Regions from separate parts of the Cohnella hashimotonis genome, predicted to be linked through region 2. Evidence: predicted binding sites of a transcription regulator. Region 2 holds the regulator's gene; each other region holds the start of a gene.
What was found. The regulator Rex, encoded in region 2, represses fermentation and respiration genes when NADH is low (regulators of the CRP and FNR family bind a similar motif). The targets are predictions, from matches to a motif close to TTGTGAAATATTTCACAA.

Region 1 (4,666 bases), 1.7 Mb from region 2:
CCTGCGCGGCGCGATCGATGCCCTGCTCGGCCGTTTTTACTTTGTAACACGCGAGCACCGGGCTCAGTTTCTCGGCGGACAAAGGAAACTTTTCGCCTACGCCGGCCAGCTCTGCCACGAGCACCTTCGTCGCCGGCGGCACCTGAATGCCGGCCATCTCCGCGATCTTCACGGCCGGTTGTCCGACGATGACTGCGTTGACCGCGCATTTCTCAGGATTGATGACGAGCCGCGATACGGCCTCGATTTCTTCTTTATTGAGGAAATAGCAGCCTTGGCGCGCCATGAGCGCCTTCGCCTGGTCGTAGATTGGCTCGTCGAGGATGACCGCTTGCTCTGATGCGCAAATCATGCCGTTGTCGAACGTCTTGGACAGGATCAGGTCGGTCACAGCCTGCTCGAGATCCGCCGTGCGTTCAATGAAGCAAGGGACGTTGCCCGGACCTACGCCTAACGCCGGCTTGCCGGTGCTGTAGGCCGCCTTCACCATCGCGGAACCGCCGGTGGCCAGCACGAGCGCGATGTCCTTGTGATTAATCAACAGCCCCGTCGCTTCAACGGAAGGGTGCTCGATCCACTGAATGCAATGCTCGGGCGCTCCGGCGGCCAGTGCCGCTTCGAGCAGCGTTCTCGCCGCGGCCGAGCTCGACTTCTGCGCCGACGGATGAAAAGCGAAGACGATCGGATTGCGCGTCTTGGCGGCGATCAGCGACTTGAACATCGTCGTCGAGGTGGGGTTCGTCACCGGCGTGATGCCGGCGATCACACCGACCGGCTCGGCGACCATGCGGTAGTTTTCGTAGACATTCTCCTCGATCACGCCTACCGTCTTCTCCGCCTTGATGCTGTGATAAATGTATTCCGTCGCGAAAATGTTCTTCGTGATCTTGTCTTCATAGACGCCTCTGCCGGTCTCCTCGACCGCGATCTTCGCGAGCGGCATATGCTGATCAAGTCCGGCCAAAGCCATCGCCTGCACGATCCGGTCGACCTGCTCCTGATTCAGCCGCATGTACGCTTCGAGCGCCCTGTTGGCTCGCTCCGCGAGCAGATTCACTTCGTCTTGCGCGGACATAAATTCGGCTTGCGCTTTTTCTTTCGTCGCCATCCTCGTGGCCTCCCGTCAAATATTGATTTCCTCCGTCGGTCTCGGCGGCCTGACGATATGGACGGCGGCCGGAGAACTCCGGCCGCCGTGCCAATCAGCCAGGCGATGAATCAGTGCGCGACAGGCGTGCCGTGCGTGCCGCCGTCATGCTTCTTGTCCGTGATGGCGTGCTTGATTTTGCCGAAGCCCTTGCGGATAAGCGGGAGCAGGTAGTAGTCGAGTCCGAAGCGTCCGGCATTGGCGCCCGCCGTGAAGACGATGAAGCCGAGGACGAGCAGCCATGGGTTCGTGCTTACGGTGCCCGCGAAGAGGAACAGCGTGTTGAGCAGCATTCCGAAGAAGGCGGCGGTTACCGTGAGTCCCCCGACGATCAGCCCTACGCCGATCAGGAACTCGCCAAGCGGGATAAGCACGTCGATCAATTTGACGTTCGGCAGCGCGAAGTGCTCGATGAAGTAGGTGTAGTTGGGGAAGATGACTTCGTTCGTCGCGTGGTCGGCTACCGGCTTGGCGACCGCTCCTTGCAGGAATCCTTTTGCAGTGAAACCGCCCGTCAGCTTATGCCATCCTGCGTCGATCCACTGCCAGCCGACATAGATACGGAGAAGCGTTACTGCGACTGCTGCCCATACGTTTTCTTTGAACCACTTGGTGACCATAATGGCCATCTCCCTTTTCGCCTTTAAGGCGTTTAATAGTGACTGTCGTTTGTCTTGCTCGCCTTACAACCTCAGTATGAAGGCTGCGATCCATTTCGAATGTGACGGATCTCACAATTCGTTATTATTTCTTGTGAATTTTTTCACTTATCTTCGCATGCCCTTAATAACTGTAAACGTTCGAGTGATCCTCCAAAGTATCGATGATCTCCTCCTCCTCGTTCAGCCGGTTCTTCAAGAAGGCGTAAGCTTGGAGAAGATAGGACGACAGCGCCTTCGCTTCCTCCGGCGAGATCGGCAGCACCGACTGTTCCAACGTGTTCAGGAAAGAGCCGATGAACCGTTCCGCGAGACCGTAATCCTGTTCCATGAGCGTGAACAGATCGGGCTCCGTCTCAAGGTACCATACCGCGTAGGGGAAGAGTTCCGTTTTTTCCCATGCGATATGCGCGCTCCACTCGGTCATGAAGTGCTTCACGCGTTCGTTCAGGATTCGGACATTAACGTTCAGGTGAATAATGTCCTCGTCCTTGCGTACCGTGCACACCTGCGCGTACAGGTCCGCGAGTTCCTCTTCCAAAGCGTCGTGCTCCTGCCGGGCTCTGACGACCGCATCGTTTAGCAGTGTGTATCGCTCGTCGTCGCCGCCGTAAGGCTTCAGCGCGTTGTCCGTGTTGGTTGTCGTTTTCATCGGTGGTTCCTCCTTCAGGTTTATCGGGGCATTGCTTCTTTTGATGAATTAAATATAACGTGATTCGGAATTAAGTAATGTGAAAAAAATCACAATATTGGAGCGGCCACGAAATAGACACAACCTCACTTCTCTCGTTTGAAAGACATCCCCTTCTTTCAGGAGCTGTCGTTTGTTGCCTGGTAACGCGCGGCGCGCGATGCTGGCTCAGTAGGGCGGGCAACTCGACTCTATTTATCCCGTTTTAACAATATCCCCTTTAGTAAGGAAAACCGATAAAGGGGGCCGATCGCGTTTTAACGACATCCCCTTCGAACAGGTTCATATCTTTCATGCAGCTAAGCAAGCGGATGATTGAGCAGCGTATTTTTGAGCAAAAAAAGAGCGTGCAATAAAACCTATTATCTGGTAATATGAGAACATTAGTTCCTATTAAAAGGGAGGATTCATATGTCCAGCGGTTTTTCGATTCGGGATTCCATACCTTGCTATGCCGAAGAAGATTGCGCTGGCGCGCTTTTTGCAGCCAAGTGGCCCGACGGCTTCCGTTGCCCCCGCTGCTGGCATTCACGTTACTACGATATAGCCTCCCGCGGACGCCGGCTTTTCGAATGCCGCTCCTGCTCCCATCAGACATCGCTTACGGCCGGCACCGCGCTCGAGGGCACGCGCACGCCGCTGACCAAGTGGTTCAAGGCCATGTACCTGATGCAATTCGGCATCAGCGCCGTGCTGCTCGCCGAGTTGATCTGCGTGACTTATAAGACCGCCTGGCTGATCAACCACAAATTGCGCCATGTCATCGGTGAACAAGATGGCGCCCGGCCTCTTGAGGGGAGCCTGCAACTGTTGGGTGAATATTACGGCTATGAATACCACCGGTATTTCAGCGATAAGCTCGCTCAGGGTGCGTTGAAACCGCAGCCGATCGTGATCGGTGCCTCGCTCGATCAGACGGGAGAGGTCGTTCATCTCAAAATGAAGGCCGTCGACGGAATCGATGGGACTGCCGTTCCTGGCAGAGGCGGTTCGGAGGATGAGGAAGCGGTGGAGCGGTTTTTGCATAACCATACTGCAAATCGCGGGGACTTCGGTAAAACGGAACTGCTGCAGCGCAGCCATCGCGGCCGCAAAGCGCCGCATCACGCATGGCTCGGCGTTGTACGTTGGTTGGCCTGGACGTTCGGCGGAATCGGCCCTAAGCATCTGCAGTCGTATTTGAACGAATTTTGTTTCCGCTACGTTTCCGGGAGCAGAACGCTGGAAGCGCTGATCGCGTGCATCGGCACATCGAGAACGATCACGTATCGAAGCTTGGTAAGCGCGCGTTCCGGCATTCGCCCGATCCGCTGGGCGTTTAGACAACCGGAACGGAGCAGGCGGCATGCCGGTTAAGCGCGGACCTTCAGCCGACTTGCCAGAATAGCATCGCTGCTCGGGCGCGCATCTTTCCCTGATTTAAGGGGATATTGTTAAAACACCGGAAAAAGGAACCTGTACGCGCGGAATATGGATATTCGTGGTATTGAAAGCAAGAGCTCCCAACTTCAACCAGCCGGTACCGTCAACGTGACGGTCGTGCCGTGGCCCGGTTCAGAATGCAGCTTTAATTCGCCGGAAACGGCACGCGCGCGTTCTTCCATGCTGAAAAGGCCGACGCCGGAGCTTGCCGACGTACGGATGAAGCCGACGCCTTTGTCCATAATAACGACCCGAATTAGACCGTCGATCTCCCGCAGCGATACGAAGGCTTCGGACACGCCAGCATATTTGCCGACATTGGTCAGCGCTTCCTGGACGACGCGGTAGATGGTCGTCTCGGCGAGAAGCGCCGGACGGCGCTTAAGCTCGCAATCGAAGCGCACCTGGATCCCGTAATGGCCCTCGAAGTGCTCGATGTAAGTCCGAAGCGCCGGCACGACGCCGAGGTCGTCCAGCACGGACGGCCGCATCTCCCAGGCGAGTCCCCGGACCTCCGACATCAGCTGCGATACTTGCTGTCCCAGCATCGCGAGGCCCTCGTCCTCCCGTTCGGCCAGCAGCCGATCGATCGTGATCTTGAAGAAGAACAAGCTCTGTCCGATTCCGTCGTGCAAATCCCGAGAAAAGCGCCGTCGCTCTTCCTCCTGAATTTGCATCATCTGTGCCAGCATCGACTGCAGCTCGGCTTCCGCCTCCTTGAGGCGCGTGACCTCGTGGCGGATCGCC
Region 2 (4,666 bases):
CACCTCCAATTGCTCGCCCTGGCGAGGCAGAATCACGAACTTGGCGCTGCCGGAAAGCCGAAGGCTGATATACACGTTTTCCTCGTCGATCTCGGTCGAAGCGGTGAGCCCCGGCGTTTGTTCCTGCAGCTTGGCCATCGCATCGCGGATAGCGGTATATTCCTTGCGGTCCATCGCCTGCGCGACGTCGAACAATGCCGAACGCCAGATTTTCTCGAGCGCTTCATTGTCCGAATTCTCCGCGATCAGCTTCAAGCTCTTCGAGCCGATCGCACGTGCGCCTTCTTCCTTGACCGTTCTATATACATCCGCCAAATCCGCGGAATCGCTAAGCTTCACCTTGATCGTAACGTTGTCCGCATTCATGTTCGAGCTGGCCGATTCGACGCCTGGCACTTTCGCCGCAGCACGGTCTAGCGGCTGCTCCACGCCATAATGACGATAAGCAAACCATCCGCCGAACAACAGCGCCACCGATACCACGGCCGTCGTCGCTATAGGAAGGATTCGCAATTTCATTTAGGCATTGGCCTCCTTTAGTCTGATATAAAATGTTGTCATTACGCCCTCTGCTTCAACAATACATCAGATAGTATATCATATATTGATAGACTAAATATATATCAACGCTTAAAAAGTTGTGTCAAATATTTGCGAACGGGGTAAAAGATAGGTCGCACAAAAAAAAAGACCCGCGCCATAAGGAGCGCAGGCCGTAAATATTCGAATTTTAAAGCGATCTACTTAAAGCTTTTTTTATTTTATGAGACCAAATTGTACGTTTTAAGCGCGGTTCCATCCTTGAAGGAATAAAAGACGATCGCTTGCCGCTTGGAATCGGGATTGTCGATATAACGAATCTCCCAAGCTGGTTGTTCCGAAAACCAGCCCGGCAGCAGACGCACGATTTTTTTGCCGGGACGATCCGCTTTAAAGCGGTCCCTGATGCCGTCTTCGCTCAAGCCGTCGGCAACCTTCTCCTTGACCGAACCGTCCTGACGCTCCCATACGAACCAGGCCGTATTCGAGGCGTCCTTGCCCTCGACGACCCAGACCGAATCGTCCCATACATGCTTGGAGACGCTGTCGATCTTCTTAAGCCCCGCTTCCTGCTTGGCCTTGGCGATCGCAGCGCGTTCCTCGACCCGGTATTCGGCATCCGCGCTCCGGATATAGACGACGAATACGACCGCAACGAAGACGAGAAAGCCAAGGACGATCAAGCTCAGCCGCCAACCTGTCCAAGGCGACTGCCGTCTCCGCTCCGCGATGCGGCTCGGCGTCATCCCCGCAGCCTCTCGAAGCAGCGCTGCGCTTCGAAGCGAATCCGTTCGACGTCAAGCGTCAGCAGCTCGCGATCGCGCAAGATGCGCTTGCCGTCCACCCACACATGGGCAACGTCCGCGCCGCTGGCCGAATAGACGAGATGGGAAATATAATCGGTGCGCGGCATAAAATGCGGTTTGTCGATCGAAACGGCGGTGATGTCGGCCTTAAAGCCCGGACGCAGGCTGCCGGTCACGTCGCCGAGACCGATCGAACGGGCCCCGTACAGCGTGCCCATGCGCAGCGCCTCTACAGCGGGAACCGCCGTCGGATCGCCCGTTACGCCCTTATGGAGCAGCGCCGCAAGCCGAATCTCTTCGAACAGGTCGAGATTGTTGTTGCTGGCCGCACTATCCGTTCCCAGCGAGACGGTCACGCCGGCGGTTAGCAAATCCGGCACTCTCGCTACGCCGCTGGCCAGCTTCAGATTGCTGACCGGATTATGCGAGACGGCGACGCGGCGCTCCGCGAGCAGCGCGATCTCGTCGTCGTTCAGATGAACGGCGTGGGCAACGAGCGACGGACGGGAAAAGAGCCCGAGCTTGTCCAGATGCTCGACCGGACGCGCGCCGTATTGCTTGACGTTGAGCGCTACTTCGGCAGCGGTCTCGGACATGTGCGTATGCAGCGGCAGATCGAGCTCATGTGCCGCGGCCACGATGCGTTCGATATAGTCGGGCGGGCAAGTATACGGCGAATGCGGCGACATCATCACTTGGATGCGGCCGTCTGCCGCGCCCTGCCAGTCCTTCGCGAACTGCACGGCATCGTTTAGCTTCGCCGTCTGGACGTCCGGCGGACAAAGTCCGATAACGCCGCGAGTAAGCGTAGCCCGCAGACCCGCCTGGACCGCCACCTCGGCGACTTTGTCCATATGATCGTACATATCGACGAAGGTCGTCGTTCCGCTCAGTATCATTTCGGCGGCGGCAAGGGATGTGCCCCAATAGACGTCCTCGCCCGTAAATTTCGCTTCCATCGGCCACATATGATTCTCAAGCCAATCCTGCAGCACGAGATCGTCCGCCAGTCCGCGCAGCAGCGACATCGCCGCATGTCCGTGCGTATTGATCAGACCGGGCAGGAACAGCAGTCCTTTGCCGTTCACGACCTCCTCCGCCTGATCGCGAAGCTCCGCCGGGGCGTCGCCTTCGCCGGAGGCGGTGATATAACCGCCCTCAACGAATAGCCACCCCTCGAAAATTTGCCGCTCCGCGGACAGCTCCGCAAAAATGCCGTTCTCGATTAGCCAACGTTTCATTTTCCCGCTCCTTCTCCTTCTACTACTTCTACTTCTACTTCTACTTCTACTTCTACTTCTACTTCTACTTCTACTTCTACTGCGTCTTCGGATAAGCCGCGCTCCTTCGCCCCGTCCGAATCCAGATCGTGATCCATATAATAAGCCAGGCTTAGCAGGTCGCTCGTAAAATCAGCGTGGTGAATGCGGATGCCTGCCGGTATTTTCAGCACCGTCGGCGCAAAGTTCAGGATCGCCCGGATCCCCGCTTCGACGAAGCGGTCCGCGACCTTCTGCGCTTCGCTCGCCGGCACGGTGATGATTCCGATCGAGATGTCCTTGTCCTTTACTTCGTGCGGAAGCATCTGAATCGGGTTAACGGTCAAATGGCCGATCGCCACGCCCTTTTTGGCCGGATCGTCGTCGAACACCGATACGATCTTCATATTGTCCTTCAGGTACATATTGTAGTTGCAAAGGGCCCGGCCAAGGTTGCCGGCGCCCACGAGCGCCACATGGATCGGACGGTCGAGATTGAGAATATGACGGATCTTCTCGATCAAGTATCCGACATTGTAGCCGACGCCCTTACGCCCGAACTCGCCGAAGTAGGCAAGATCCTTGCGGATCTGGGCAGGATTGAGATCGAGCTTGTCTCCGAGATCCTGCGAGGACACCGTCTGGACGTCGCTGATGCTGAGTTCATTCAGATAACGCAGGTAAATCGGAAGGCGCCGGACGACCGCTTCAGATATTTTGATTTGCTTCAACTGGTGACTTCTCCTTCCGTCGCATCGCTTTCCTGCTTCGGTTTCTTCGTTCTGGTTCGTTTGGGCTTGGTCTTCTCCCGAGTCTTGTCCTCCTGCTCGCCGGTATCGGAGCCGGTATCGGAGCCAGTATCGGAGCGGATATTGGAGCCGGTATCGGAGCCGGCTTCTGCGTCGGCCGCAGCTTCGGCGGTCGCGGCTGCATTCGCCGGCTGCAGCCATTCTCTCACGCGCGGCACCAGGCCAGCGAGCGGCAGATGCTCCATTTTGGGTCCGGGCAGCGAGTACAAAAAATATTTGCCGTAGCTCGTATCGATGACGCGCGTATCGTACAAGATGACGATCCCCTTGTCCGAGGCAGTTCGCACGAGTCTGCCGAAGCCCTGCTTGAACTTGATGACCGCCTGCGGCAGCGACAGCTTCATGAACGGATTTTTGCGCTGCGCCGTCAGACGCTCGCTCTTGGCCTCCGTCACCGGATGGTTCGGCGGCTGGAACGGCAGCCGGACGATCGCGAGACAAGTCAGGGCATCCCCCGGAAGGTCGACGCCCTCCCAGAAGCTGCTCGTGCCGAGCAGCACCGAGCGCGGCTGCTCCATGAACTGGCTCGTCAGCCGGCTTCGGCTGCTGCCGTCCATTCCCTGACCGAGCACTTGAATATCGGCCGGCGCGAGCGCGGACTTGAGCGGCTCGTAAACGGTCTTCAGCATCTTGTGCGAGGTGAACAGCACAAGCATACGGCCGCGGGTTTCGGTCGCCACCTCGGCGATCGATGTCGTCAGCGCCTGTAAGAACGCGGCTTCGCCGTCTCTTCCCTTGATTGACGGAAAGTCGCGGGGGATGAGCAGCAGCGCCTGCTGTCGGTAGTTAAACGGCGAAGGGAGCTGAGCGGTACGCAGTCTTCCCTGCTGCTCCGCCTCGTCAAGGCCGAGCTGCTCCTTGACGTACTGGAACGACTTGTCTACCGTCAGCGTTGCGGACGTGAGCACGATGCTTTCCTTTTGACCAAACAAGCCTTCCTTCAGCAGGCCGCTCACGTCTGCGGGCACGATGTACATCCATAACGAACGGTTCTTGTACTGGCTGTGTCCCTCGATCCAATAGACGCACTCCGCCTCCGCCATCGAGACGAACGACTGCAGATCGCCGCGGACGGAAGACAGCTCCTTGACCGTGCCGTTCATGTCGGTCAGCAGGCTCTGCAGGGCAAGCTCCTCGCTGCGGTCGCGGATCTCCGCGAGCAGCTTCTCCAGCGGACGCACGAGATCCGAGAGCCGCAGCACGACATTATCCCCGTCAACGCGGATCGAATCCCAGTCCCTCGGCAGCGCAT
Region 3 (4,666 bases), 5.8 Mb from region 2:
GAACAGACCCTTGATGTGCGTCAGATAGCGGATGTTGCTCATTTCCTTCATCAGCGTCGCAGGGAAGCCCTTAAAGCGGGTGCCGCTCGCACCGACGGTGCCGACCGCGTCCTTGCGGCCGAGGCTGCCCAGCGTACCGGAGAATACCGGTTGGAACGTGTCTTGCACGCCGCCCTTGATTACGGCAGCCAGGTTGTGGCCGATGAGCTCGCCCATTTGCCAGGCCAGCTGTGCAGTCGGCGGATACGGACGCGCGCCTTCGCCAGGGATGACGACCGCGCAGTCGCCTGCGAGATAGACGTCAGGGTGCGAAGTCGATTGGAGCGTATCGGTAACCGAGGCGCGGCCGCGGTTCACTTCGATGCCGCAGTTCGCGACGATCTCGTGGCCTTGGACGCCGCCGGTCCAGATGATGGTGTTGGACTTGAGCGTGCGGCCGTCCTTCAGGGAGACGGTGTCCTTGGAAGCTTCGGTGATCGCTACGCTGATGATGAACTCGACGCCGCGCTTCTCGAGGCTCGCTTGGGCGCGGGCGATGAGCTCCGGCGGGAAGATCGGCAGAATCGCCGGGCCGGCTTCCACGACGTAGAGCTTGATGTCGGCCGGGTCGATGCCCTTGGCGCGTGCGACTTCAGGCAGCTTGTCGGCGAATTCGCCGACGAGCTCGATGCCCGTCAGGCCGCCGCCGCCGACGACGATCGTTGCGTCGGCCGGGTCCTTGGACGCCTTGTAGGCGTCAAGGCGCGCATGAACGTGCTCGCGGATCTTGTTGGCGTCGCTGACGGACTTCAGCACGAAGCTGTTCTCTTGCAGTCCCGGAATGCCAAAGTAAGCCGTCTCGGAACCGAGGGCGATGACGAGGTTGTCGTACGTGTACGAGCCGCCGCCTGCCGTCGTTACCTTTTTGTCGTTCGGCTTGATCTCCTTGACCGTATCGATGATCACATTGATGCCTTGGTTCTTCAGCAACTTGGCAAGCGGCAGCGCAACAGCAGGTTCGCTGATCGTGCCTGCAGCCAGCCGGTGCAGCTCGGTAATGATCTGGTGGGTCGGATAACGGTTGATGACCGTAATCGCCGCTTCGTGGACGCTCAGGTGCTGACGAGCCGTCAGCGCGCTCAGCAATCCGCCGTAACCGCCGCCCAGGATCAAGATTTGTTTAGCCATGGTCCATCCTCCGTTCGTGAGTCAGTGGTTTGGGGATTAGCGTTGCTGCTGGCGCTCCGCCAGTACGTTCAGGAATGCTTGGGTGTAGCGCAGCGTCTTCTGCACTTGCGGATCCTTCAGCATCTTGAGCAGACCGAACAGGCCCACAGCCTGCGTGTCGGCTTCGGCGCGGTCGCCCGCTTCGATGGCTGCAGATGCGAGACCCTTGGCCTTGTCGACGACCGGCGTGAAAAACTCGACGATGCCCGCCTTCGTATCGTTGATGAAAACTTGGTCCTTCGCGAGGCCGGAAGCGAAGTCGTACGCCGCGGTCAGCGTCGTCACCATCTCGGTCAGCTTGGGCAGGTTGTCCACCAGCGTAGTGAGCGATTGTTGAACTTCCGGCTTCATCAGTTGATCCAGCACATCCTGGGCCTTTTGCGCGTCGACGGCTTGCTCGGCGCCTTGCGATTGCGGTGTGGTAGTCATGAGACAAAGTCCTCCTTTACAGTAAGGTCATGCGGTCTCTTGCGATTCTCCGTCTCGGCGGACGAAGGGGCACGGGGAGGCGGGCGACATTTGTACCATTTTTCACATAAAAAGGCGTGCCGCTATTCCTTTGGCTTCTTCGTATTCGATCCGGAAGGTCGAAATGAACCCTTGTTCCCCATTTTACACCCGTTTGCGTCCCAGATGTAAAAAAATTAAAAAGGTTAATTGTGTCTATTTTGTGTCAGAGCTTGTCGGATTGTTGGACGCTTGCGCGGAAGTTGACGAGACGTAGGCGGCGCGGCTCGAACCGAGCCCGAACAGCGCAGCCAGCGCCACGACAACGACCATCACGACAAGCGGCGTCTGCCAGCCGCCGGAGCGGTCGTGAACGAAGCCGATAAAAGCAGGGCCGACGGCCGCCACGAGGTAGCCCACGAACTGGGCCATGCCCGACAGCTCCGTCGCCTCGGATGCGGTGCGCGTACGCAGCGAGAAAAACACGAGGCAGAGGCTGAAGCTCGCGCCCGCGCCGATCCCGATCAGGAGCACCCACGCAACCGTAAGAGGCCCGGTGCCGGAATCGAAAAGCAGGCCCCCGTAACCGACGAGCAGCATCGCCATGACGACCGCCATGATGCCCCGCTGGCTCGGACGCCGCGCAGCCAGCACCGGCGCGAGGAAGTTCGCGGGCAAGCCGATGATCTGCATGAGCGACAGCATCCACCCCGCCGTGCCCGGGCTCATCCCGCGGTCCTGCAGAAGCTCCGGCAGCCAGGTGACGTTGACGTAAAAAATGATCGATTGGAAGCCCATGAAGAGCGATACCTGCCACGCTAGCGGGGACCGCCAAGGGCGCGCGGACGCCGAAGCCGGACGGCTGACGCCCCGCTCGCGCCGGCCGCGGCTGACCTGCGGCAGCCAGGCGACCATCGCCAGCGCCGAGGCGAGCCCCCATACGCCGAGCGCGCCGCGCCAGCCGAAGCCCGGCGCGTCCGCGATCGGAATGCTGACGCCGGATGCGATGCCGGCGACGAGCGTCAGCGCGACCGAATAGATGCCGGTCATGAGGCCTGCGCGGTTCTCGAAGTCCCGCTTGATGAGCGCGGGCACGAGCACGTTGCCCACGCCGATGCCGATACCGATCAATACGGTGCCCGCGAACAACAGCGCCGAATAAGGCGCGGCACGCACGATCACGCCCACCGTGATCAAGGCCATGCCGGCAAGCAGCATGTTCTCCGCGCCGAAGCGGCGCGACAGCTTGGGCGCTACCGGCGAGATCACGGCGAAGGCAAGCAGGCCGAGCGTCGTGAGCATGCCGGCGCCCGCGCCGGACAGGCTCAGGTCGTCCTTGATCCGGCCGACGACCGGACCGACCGCCGTTAAGGCGCCGCGCAGGTTGGCCGCGATGAGCACGATGCCGACGGCCAGCCAGAGCAGCCGTCCGCGTTTCGCTTTCACCTCGCGCTCGCGTTCCTGGGCAATCTCCAGCTCGAGCTCGCGCCGGGATTGCGCGCCTTCTTGTTCAGAATGCGCGTACGCATCCGCCGCCGGCCGCGAATTGTGTATTTTCGTCTGTTTGTTCAATTCTTTCATCCTCCAGCGCGTCCGCGGCTCGCTTGAATAGCGTGCGCTTTCGTCCGTCATGCGATTCAACCTTCAGGCGTCGCCATCCGTTCCGCTTAGCATTGTAACACAGTGCGGTCCCCTCCAAATTTCAAAAAGCCGAAAAAAAGAGAAGCAACATGAATTTTACATCATTTTGAATCCATTCCCACGCTTGTATGCTAGACGTAATTCAAGCCGCCCGCCGCTCGCCGGGCAGCGCAGCAAGGAGAGATGGAAGTGGCAAAATGGTCGCTCGGCAAAAGAGAGCACGCAAGCTGGGCCTTGTTTATCGCACCGGCGTTTCTGATCTATACGATTATCTTTTTGGGGCCCGTCGTCACCAGCTTTTATTACAGCATGACGAACTGGAACGGGCTCTCCAAGACGATGGACTTCGTCGGCCTGCGCAACTTCGCGCATCTGGCGTCGGACGCGGCCTTCCTCAAGGCGCTCCGCAATACGTTCCTGTTCACGGTACTCGTCGTCCTGCTCCAGAACGGACTGGCGATCCCCCTCGCGCTGGCGCTTGACGCCAAGCTGAAGACCAAAGCGCTGCTGCGCGCGGTGTTCTTCTCGCCCGCCATTCTTAGTCCGCTGGTCGTCGGCTATACGTGGCTCTATATCTACCAGCCGCAGAGCGGCCTGCTCAACAGTCTGCTTCGGGCCGTCGGTCTGGGAGACTGGGAGCAGCCCTGGCTCGGCGATCCCCGGTTCGCCCTGTACGCCATCGTGCTGATCGTGCTGTGGCAATATGTCGGGTACTCGATGGTCATTTTCGTGGCCAATCTCCAATCGATTCCGGGCGATTACTACGAGGCCGCAGATATTGACGGGGCCGGCGGCTGGCGTAAGTTCAGATCGATTACCTTCCCGCTCATGGCGCCGTCGCTCACGATCAATATCGTGCTGGCCAGCATCGGCTCCCTGAAGGCTTTCGATATCATTTACGTAACGACGAAGGGCGGACCTTTTCAGGCGACGGAGACGATCACGACGCTGCTGTTCAGTACGGCCTTCTCCCGCAACCAGTTCGGCTACGGCACCTCGATCGGCGTCGTTATGTTTTTCCTCGTCCTGATCGTCTCCGTCCTGCAGATCTTCCTGCTTCGCAAAAGAGAGGTGACCGCCTGAATGAATACCGCGCGACGCAACACCATCGTCCTTGAAGCCGTCATGATCGCCGCAGCCACCGTCTTTTTTATTCCGTTCTACTTCATCGTCGCCATGACATTCAAATCGCCCGAGGAGATGGCGGGTTTTCCCCTCTCCCTGCCCGGCTCGCTCCGGTTCGACAACTATGCGGACACCTGGCGCATGATGCGGTTCCCGACCGTGCTCGGCAACACGCTGCTCATCACCGCGAGCGCCGTGGCGGCGCTCGTCCTGTTCGGCTCGCTCGCCGCCTACCCGCTTGCCAGGA
Region 4 (4,666 bases), 3.9 Mb from region 2:
ATCGTCGGCGAAGGCTTCAAGACGCTTGACGAAGGCCAACGCGTTGAATTCAACGTTGTTCAAGGCAACCGCGGTCCGCAAGCTGAAAACGTTGTAAAGCTGTAATAAAAACTTTAAGCGGCGGCAACGCCCTTAAATAGCAAAGCCCGGCCAATGGCCGGGCTTTTGTGCGTCCAAGGACAAAATTGCAGCTGCCTTGTTTATTCTAATCGTTGGGGCGTTTATACTGCAGCCAACGAAGAGGCGCGTGCGATTGCATCCGCGATCTTCTGCTCCAAAACGTATTGATTCTGCTTGGCTGCGTTGATCTGACCTGCCAACTTAAGCAGGCCTGAGAGGTCGCTTAACGCATCTCGGGGCGCATTCTTTTTTGCGGACGCATTAAAGCTGCTCCAGAGCGTTTTGCCAGCCTGCTTCGCAGCCGACGCCGCTTTTTTCTCTGCTTGAATTCGCGTTTTGAGTCCGTCGATGGACGCTAGCGGCTCCTTGGCGCGCTTGGCCTTCAAGGCGGCGGCGCTTTTGGCGAGCTTAAGCTTGTCTTTCTTGGCTCGAATATCGTCGCGGGCGAGTTGAATCGTAACCTTCATGATATCGGCTTGAAGCTTGAGTGCGGCGTTCAATTCTTTGTTTTTCAATTTGCGTGCTGCCTCGATCCGTTTGTTGAGCGACGTGTAACCGTCGAAGAGCGGCTTGTACTTGGCTTGCGCAGTCTTGACCTGTCCATCCAGCTTGGCGATCTCGGCTGCGTCGATGTCCTTGATCCGCTGCTTGGCCGTCTTCAACTGCTGTTCGTTGCGTTCGTGGAGGGCGGCGGTCGCTGCGTCCGTCTGATCGCCCTTGGCCTCCAGCGATCGCAGCGTATCGTATTGAGACGCGATCTTGGTGCGCAGCTCCGGCTCCGCTGCCGCATTCATCTTGTCGTAAGCGGTCTTGGCCGCCGTCGAGAACGTGAACGAAGCGGCGTCAGAAACGCCTGGCGATATCGCAAACCACATCAGTACCGCTGCAAACACCCATTTACATCCCCATCGCATAACGAAATTCCTCCCCAAAAAGTGGATTGGACAGCAAAAAAGCACCAGCAAGCAAGGCTGTGGCCTTGACTCGCGGGTGCTTCCCCTGTCGGATGAAAAGTATTTTGTTCGTTCACTATACACGGAAACAAAGGTGGAAGTCAATCCCTTTTAGGGAACGTACATTCTCGTCCGGAGGGGCGGCGGATTACTTTTGGATGAGTACCGGTGTTTTGCTCGGAACCTCCTCGTACAGCCAACGGACGTCTTTGTTATGCATCCGGATGCAGCCGGACGATACATATTTGCCGATGGACTTTTCATTGTTCGTGCCATGGATGCCGTATGCGTAGGATACATTTCCGTTTTTGAGCGTTACTTTGAGGCCGAGCCAGCGATCGCCCAATGGATTTTTGGGATCACCGCCTTTGATCTTCTCTTTGTAATAAGGGCGATTTTTAATTTTCTCCTGAATGACGAAAAGGCCCTCGGGCGTGTACGAAGGTTTGGCACCGGTCGCTACGGGGAATGTTTTGACGAGCTTGCCTTCCTTAAAGTAAGCCAGTTTATTGAGCGATTTGTCGATGACGATGAAATTTTCGTAGCCGCTGTACTTTGCGTTCAGCTTGATCTGGGCGGCCGAGGCCGCGGACGCGGTACCCAAAGGAATCAGACAGGTCAAGCATACGATAAGACCGAGGAATGCCAAATAAGCTTTTTTCAATTGAATCGCCTCCTTGCGCTGTTCCCCATGGATATGCGCGAGAGGAGGCGAATATGGTTGGATAGGCTCAGGTTCTCCGCTTCAATTCGAAAAATTCGCAGTCTCGCCTATTGTGATAGGCCAGCTCGCTGACACTGGATTGAATGACGACGGTATTGTCGTCAAAGCGAAGAATGACGCCGCCGCTGTCCACGATATGGTCGTTTTTGAACACGCGCATGCGAAGCTGACGCTCCATCGCCTCTTGGAAATCCGTGTCCGTTAGCAGCCTGCGGTTGATTGACATAGGTGGCCCCCCTTTCTTAGCCTGACTCTATCCATCATAATGCCGCGGAGGGCGCAAATCCAGAGGGAACGGCCGGTGGAGCGGATACTTGGGGCGGCTTAGTGTTTTAAAGCGTTTTAACGATATCCCCTTCGCACAGGAAACGCTCTGGGAATCGATTGGGGAATCGATTTGCTCATGCTCCCTTTCTTGCGCTCGCGACCGTCTCTACCCCTGACTGAGGGGATATTTGCTCGTCGCCTGACTGAAGGGGATACCGTTCAAACGGGGCAAAATGCGATGTCATCCCTGAAAACGCGCGCCGCCTCGCGGCATTTTTGTGACGATTTGCGACGTCTCGCAGGGTTCTAACCGTATTGTGACATCGATCACATGCCGGCATGCGCTCCGCCGCTATAATGGGCTTCGAGTGAGAGAGGAGGCCTATTTGTGGATGCATTGGATCTGGCGCGATGGCAGTTCGGCGTCACCACGATTTATCATTTTTTGTTCGTGCCTTTATCGATCGGGCTTGCCTACCTGATCGCCTTCATGAACACGCTCTACGTCGTCAAGAACGACGAGAAGTACAAGAAGCTGACCCAGTTCTGGGGCAGGCTGTTCCTCCTGAACTTCGCGGTGGGCGTCGTGACGGGGATCATGCAGGAGTTCCAGTTCGGGATGAACTGGGCGGATTACTCGCGCTACGTCGGCGCCGTGTTCGGCGGACCGCTGGCGGTGGAGGCGCTCGTCAGCTTTTTCCTCGAGTCTACGTTCCTCGGCATCTGGATCTTCGGCTGGGACAAACTGCCCAAGAAGGTGCACCTGGCGGCGATCTGGCTCGTCGCGATCGGGGCGACGCTGTCGGCGCTGTGGATTCTGGCGGCCAACTCGTTTATGCAGGAGCCTGTAGGCTACGTCATCAACAACGGCCGCGCGGAAATGTCGAACTTCTTCGCCTTGCTGGGCAACAAGCAGCTGTGGGTCGAGTTCCCGCACGTGATCTACGGGGCGTTGTGCACCGGCGGCATGTTTGTCGTCGGCATCAGCGCCTACAAGATGCTGCGCAAGCATCAGACGGAAGCGTTCAAGGCGTCGTTCTCGATCGGGATGGTCGTGACGCTCGTCGGCAGCATCCTTACGGCGTTCGCGGGTCACGAACAGGCGCAGCACCTGATGGAATCACAGCCGATGAAGATGGCGGCGGCCGAGGCGCTCTGGGAGACGACGGGCGAGCATGCGCCGTGGACCGTCGTGGCCGCGATCGATCCGGGGGCCAAGCAGAACGCGGCGAAGCTGGAGGTGCCTTATCTGCTGAGCGTGCTGTCCTACAACAAGCTGAGCGGGTCTGTGCCGGGCATGAACGAGCTGCAGGCGAAGTACGAGCAGGAGTACGGTCCCGGCAATTATATCCCGCCCGTCCGCACCACGTTCTGGAGCTTCCGCGTCATGCTCGTGTCGGGCATGCTCATGATTCTCGTCGCGCTGCTCGGTGTCTGGAAAATGTATCGCGGGAAAGTGTTGAACAGTCCGCGATTCCTCTGGTGGATGATGCCGGCGATGGCGCTGCCGTGGCTCGGCAATCTGTCCGGCTGGGTGATGACCGAGGTAGGGCGGCAGCCCTGGACGGTGTTCGGCCTGGCCAAGACGGCGGACGGCGTGTCCCCGCTCGTATCAAGCGGCATGGTGCTGACCTCGCTGATCGGCTTCACGGTCGTATACGGCCTTTTGGCGGCGGCGCTCGTCTATTTGATTGTTCACTTCGTCCGCAAGGACGACATGGCCGCGGATGCGTCGCACAAGGCGCATGCGAATCCGGGCAATCCGGCGCTGCCGATTCTCTAAAGCGGCGTCCGGACTGGTCGAAGCTCATCTATCTAACGCATACGAAAGAGAGGCGACGATATCGCCATGCTGGAGACGTTATGGTTTATATTGGTGACCGTGCTGTTCATCGGCTTCTTCTTCCTTGAAGGCTTCGACTTCGGGGTGGGCATGCTGACGAAAATCATCGGACGCGGCGACACGGACCGCCGGGTCATGATCAACACGATCGGACCGGTCTGGGACGGCAACGAAGTATGGCTTATCACGGCGGGCGGGGCGATCTTCGCCGCCTTCCCGAACTGGTACGCGACGCTGTTCAGCGGCTTCTACATGGCGCTGTTTCTCATGCTGATCGCGCTTATCGGGCGCGGCGTCGCGTTCGAATTCCGCAGCAAGCTGGAGAGCGCGCGGTGGCGGGCGACGTGGGACTGGATCATTTTCTTCGGCAGTTTGCTGCCGCCGCTGCTCTGGGGCGTGGCGCTCGCCAACCTGATGCGCGGCGTGCCGATCGACCAGACGACCAATTATGTAGGCTCGTTCTGGGATTTGCTGTCCCCTTACGCGGTGCTCGCGGGACTCAGCATCGTGCTGCTGTTCCTGCTGCACGGCTCGTTGTTCCTGTCGCTCAAGACGACGGGCGAGCTGCGCGATCGCGCCCTTGGCTTCGCCAAGCGGATCGGCGCATGGACGAGCGGCGCGCTGCTCGTGTTTGTCGTCCTGAGTTATTTTGAAACGGATATGTTCACGCGCCACGGCATCTTCCCCGGCATGGTGCCGGTATCGGCCGGGTTCGCGCTGCTGTCGGTGCCGTTCCTGATCAAGGCCGAGCGGGACGGC

Region 1: KB449_RS04025 (hemerythrin domain-containing protein) is a predicted target of Rex. The motif match lies at 2,536-2,553, and genes of this name have one in related genera.
Region 3: KB449_RS34310 (DUF1641 domain-containing protein) is a predicted target of Rex. The motif match lies at 1,726-1,743, and genes of this name have one in related genera.
Region 4: KB449_RS26705 (cytochrome ubiquinol oxidase subunit I) is a predicted target of Rex. The motif match lies at 2,380-2,397, and genes of this name have one in related genera.

The regions. Positions count from the first base shown of each region.
Region 1 covers NZ_JAGRPV010000001.1:1,031,566-1,036,231, reverse strand. Annotated here, with positions in the region: gene adhE (bifunctional acetaldehyde-CoA/alcohol dehydrogenase) at 1-1,108, opposite strand, end outside; gene KB449_RS04030 (DoxX family protein) at 1,219-1,767, opposite strand; gene KB449_RS04025 (hemerythrin domain-containing protein) at 1,931-2,458, opposite strand; gene KB449_RS04020 (transposase) at 2,909-3,853, shown strand; gene KB449_RS04015 (PAS domain-containing sensor histidine kinase) at 4,006-4,666, opposite strand, start outside.
Region 2 covers NZ_JAGRPV010000001.1:2,775,340-2,780,005, reverse strand. Annotated here, with positions in the region: gene KB449_RS11190 (hypothetical protein) at 1-519, opposite strand, end outside; gene KB449_RS11185 (cell wall elongation regulator TseB-like domain-containing protein) at 762-1,286, opposite strand; gene KB449_RS11180 (amidohydrolase) at 1,283-2,587, opposite strand; gene KB449_RS11175 (redox-sensing transcriptional repressor Rex) at 2,584-3,336, opposite strand; gene dinG (ATP-dependent DNA helicase DinG) at 3,333-4,666, opposite strand, start outside.
Region 3 covers NZ_JAGRPV010000001.1:8,591,583-8,596,248, reverse strand. Annotated here, with positions in the region: gene KB449_RS34315 (NAD(P)/FAD-dependent oxidoreductase) at 1-1,167, opposite strand, end outside; gene KB449_RS34310 (DUF1641 domain-containing protein) at 1,204-1,635, opposite strand; gene KB449_RS34305 (CynX/NimT family MFS transporter) at 1,870-3,225, opposite strand; gene KB449_RS34300 (carbohydrate ABC transporter permease) at 3,484-4,377, shown strand; gene KB449_RS34295 (carbohydrate ABC transporter permease) at 4,378-4,666, shown strand, end outside.
Region 4 covers NZ_JAGRPV010000001.1:6,711,297-6,715,962, reverse strand. Annotated here, with positions in the region: gene KB449_RS26725 (cold-shock protein) at 1-105, shown strand, start outside; gene KB449_RS26720 (hypothetical protein) at 222-1,034, opposite strand; gene KB449_RS26715 (L,D-transpeptidase) at 1,222-1,737, opposite strand; gene KB449_RS26710 (hypothetical protein) at 1,805-2,023, opposite strand; gene KB449_RS26705 (cytochrome ubiquinol oxidase subunit I) at 2,453-3,847, shown strand; gene cydB (cytochrome d ubiquinol oxidase subunit II) at 3,914-4,666, shown strand, end outside.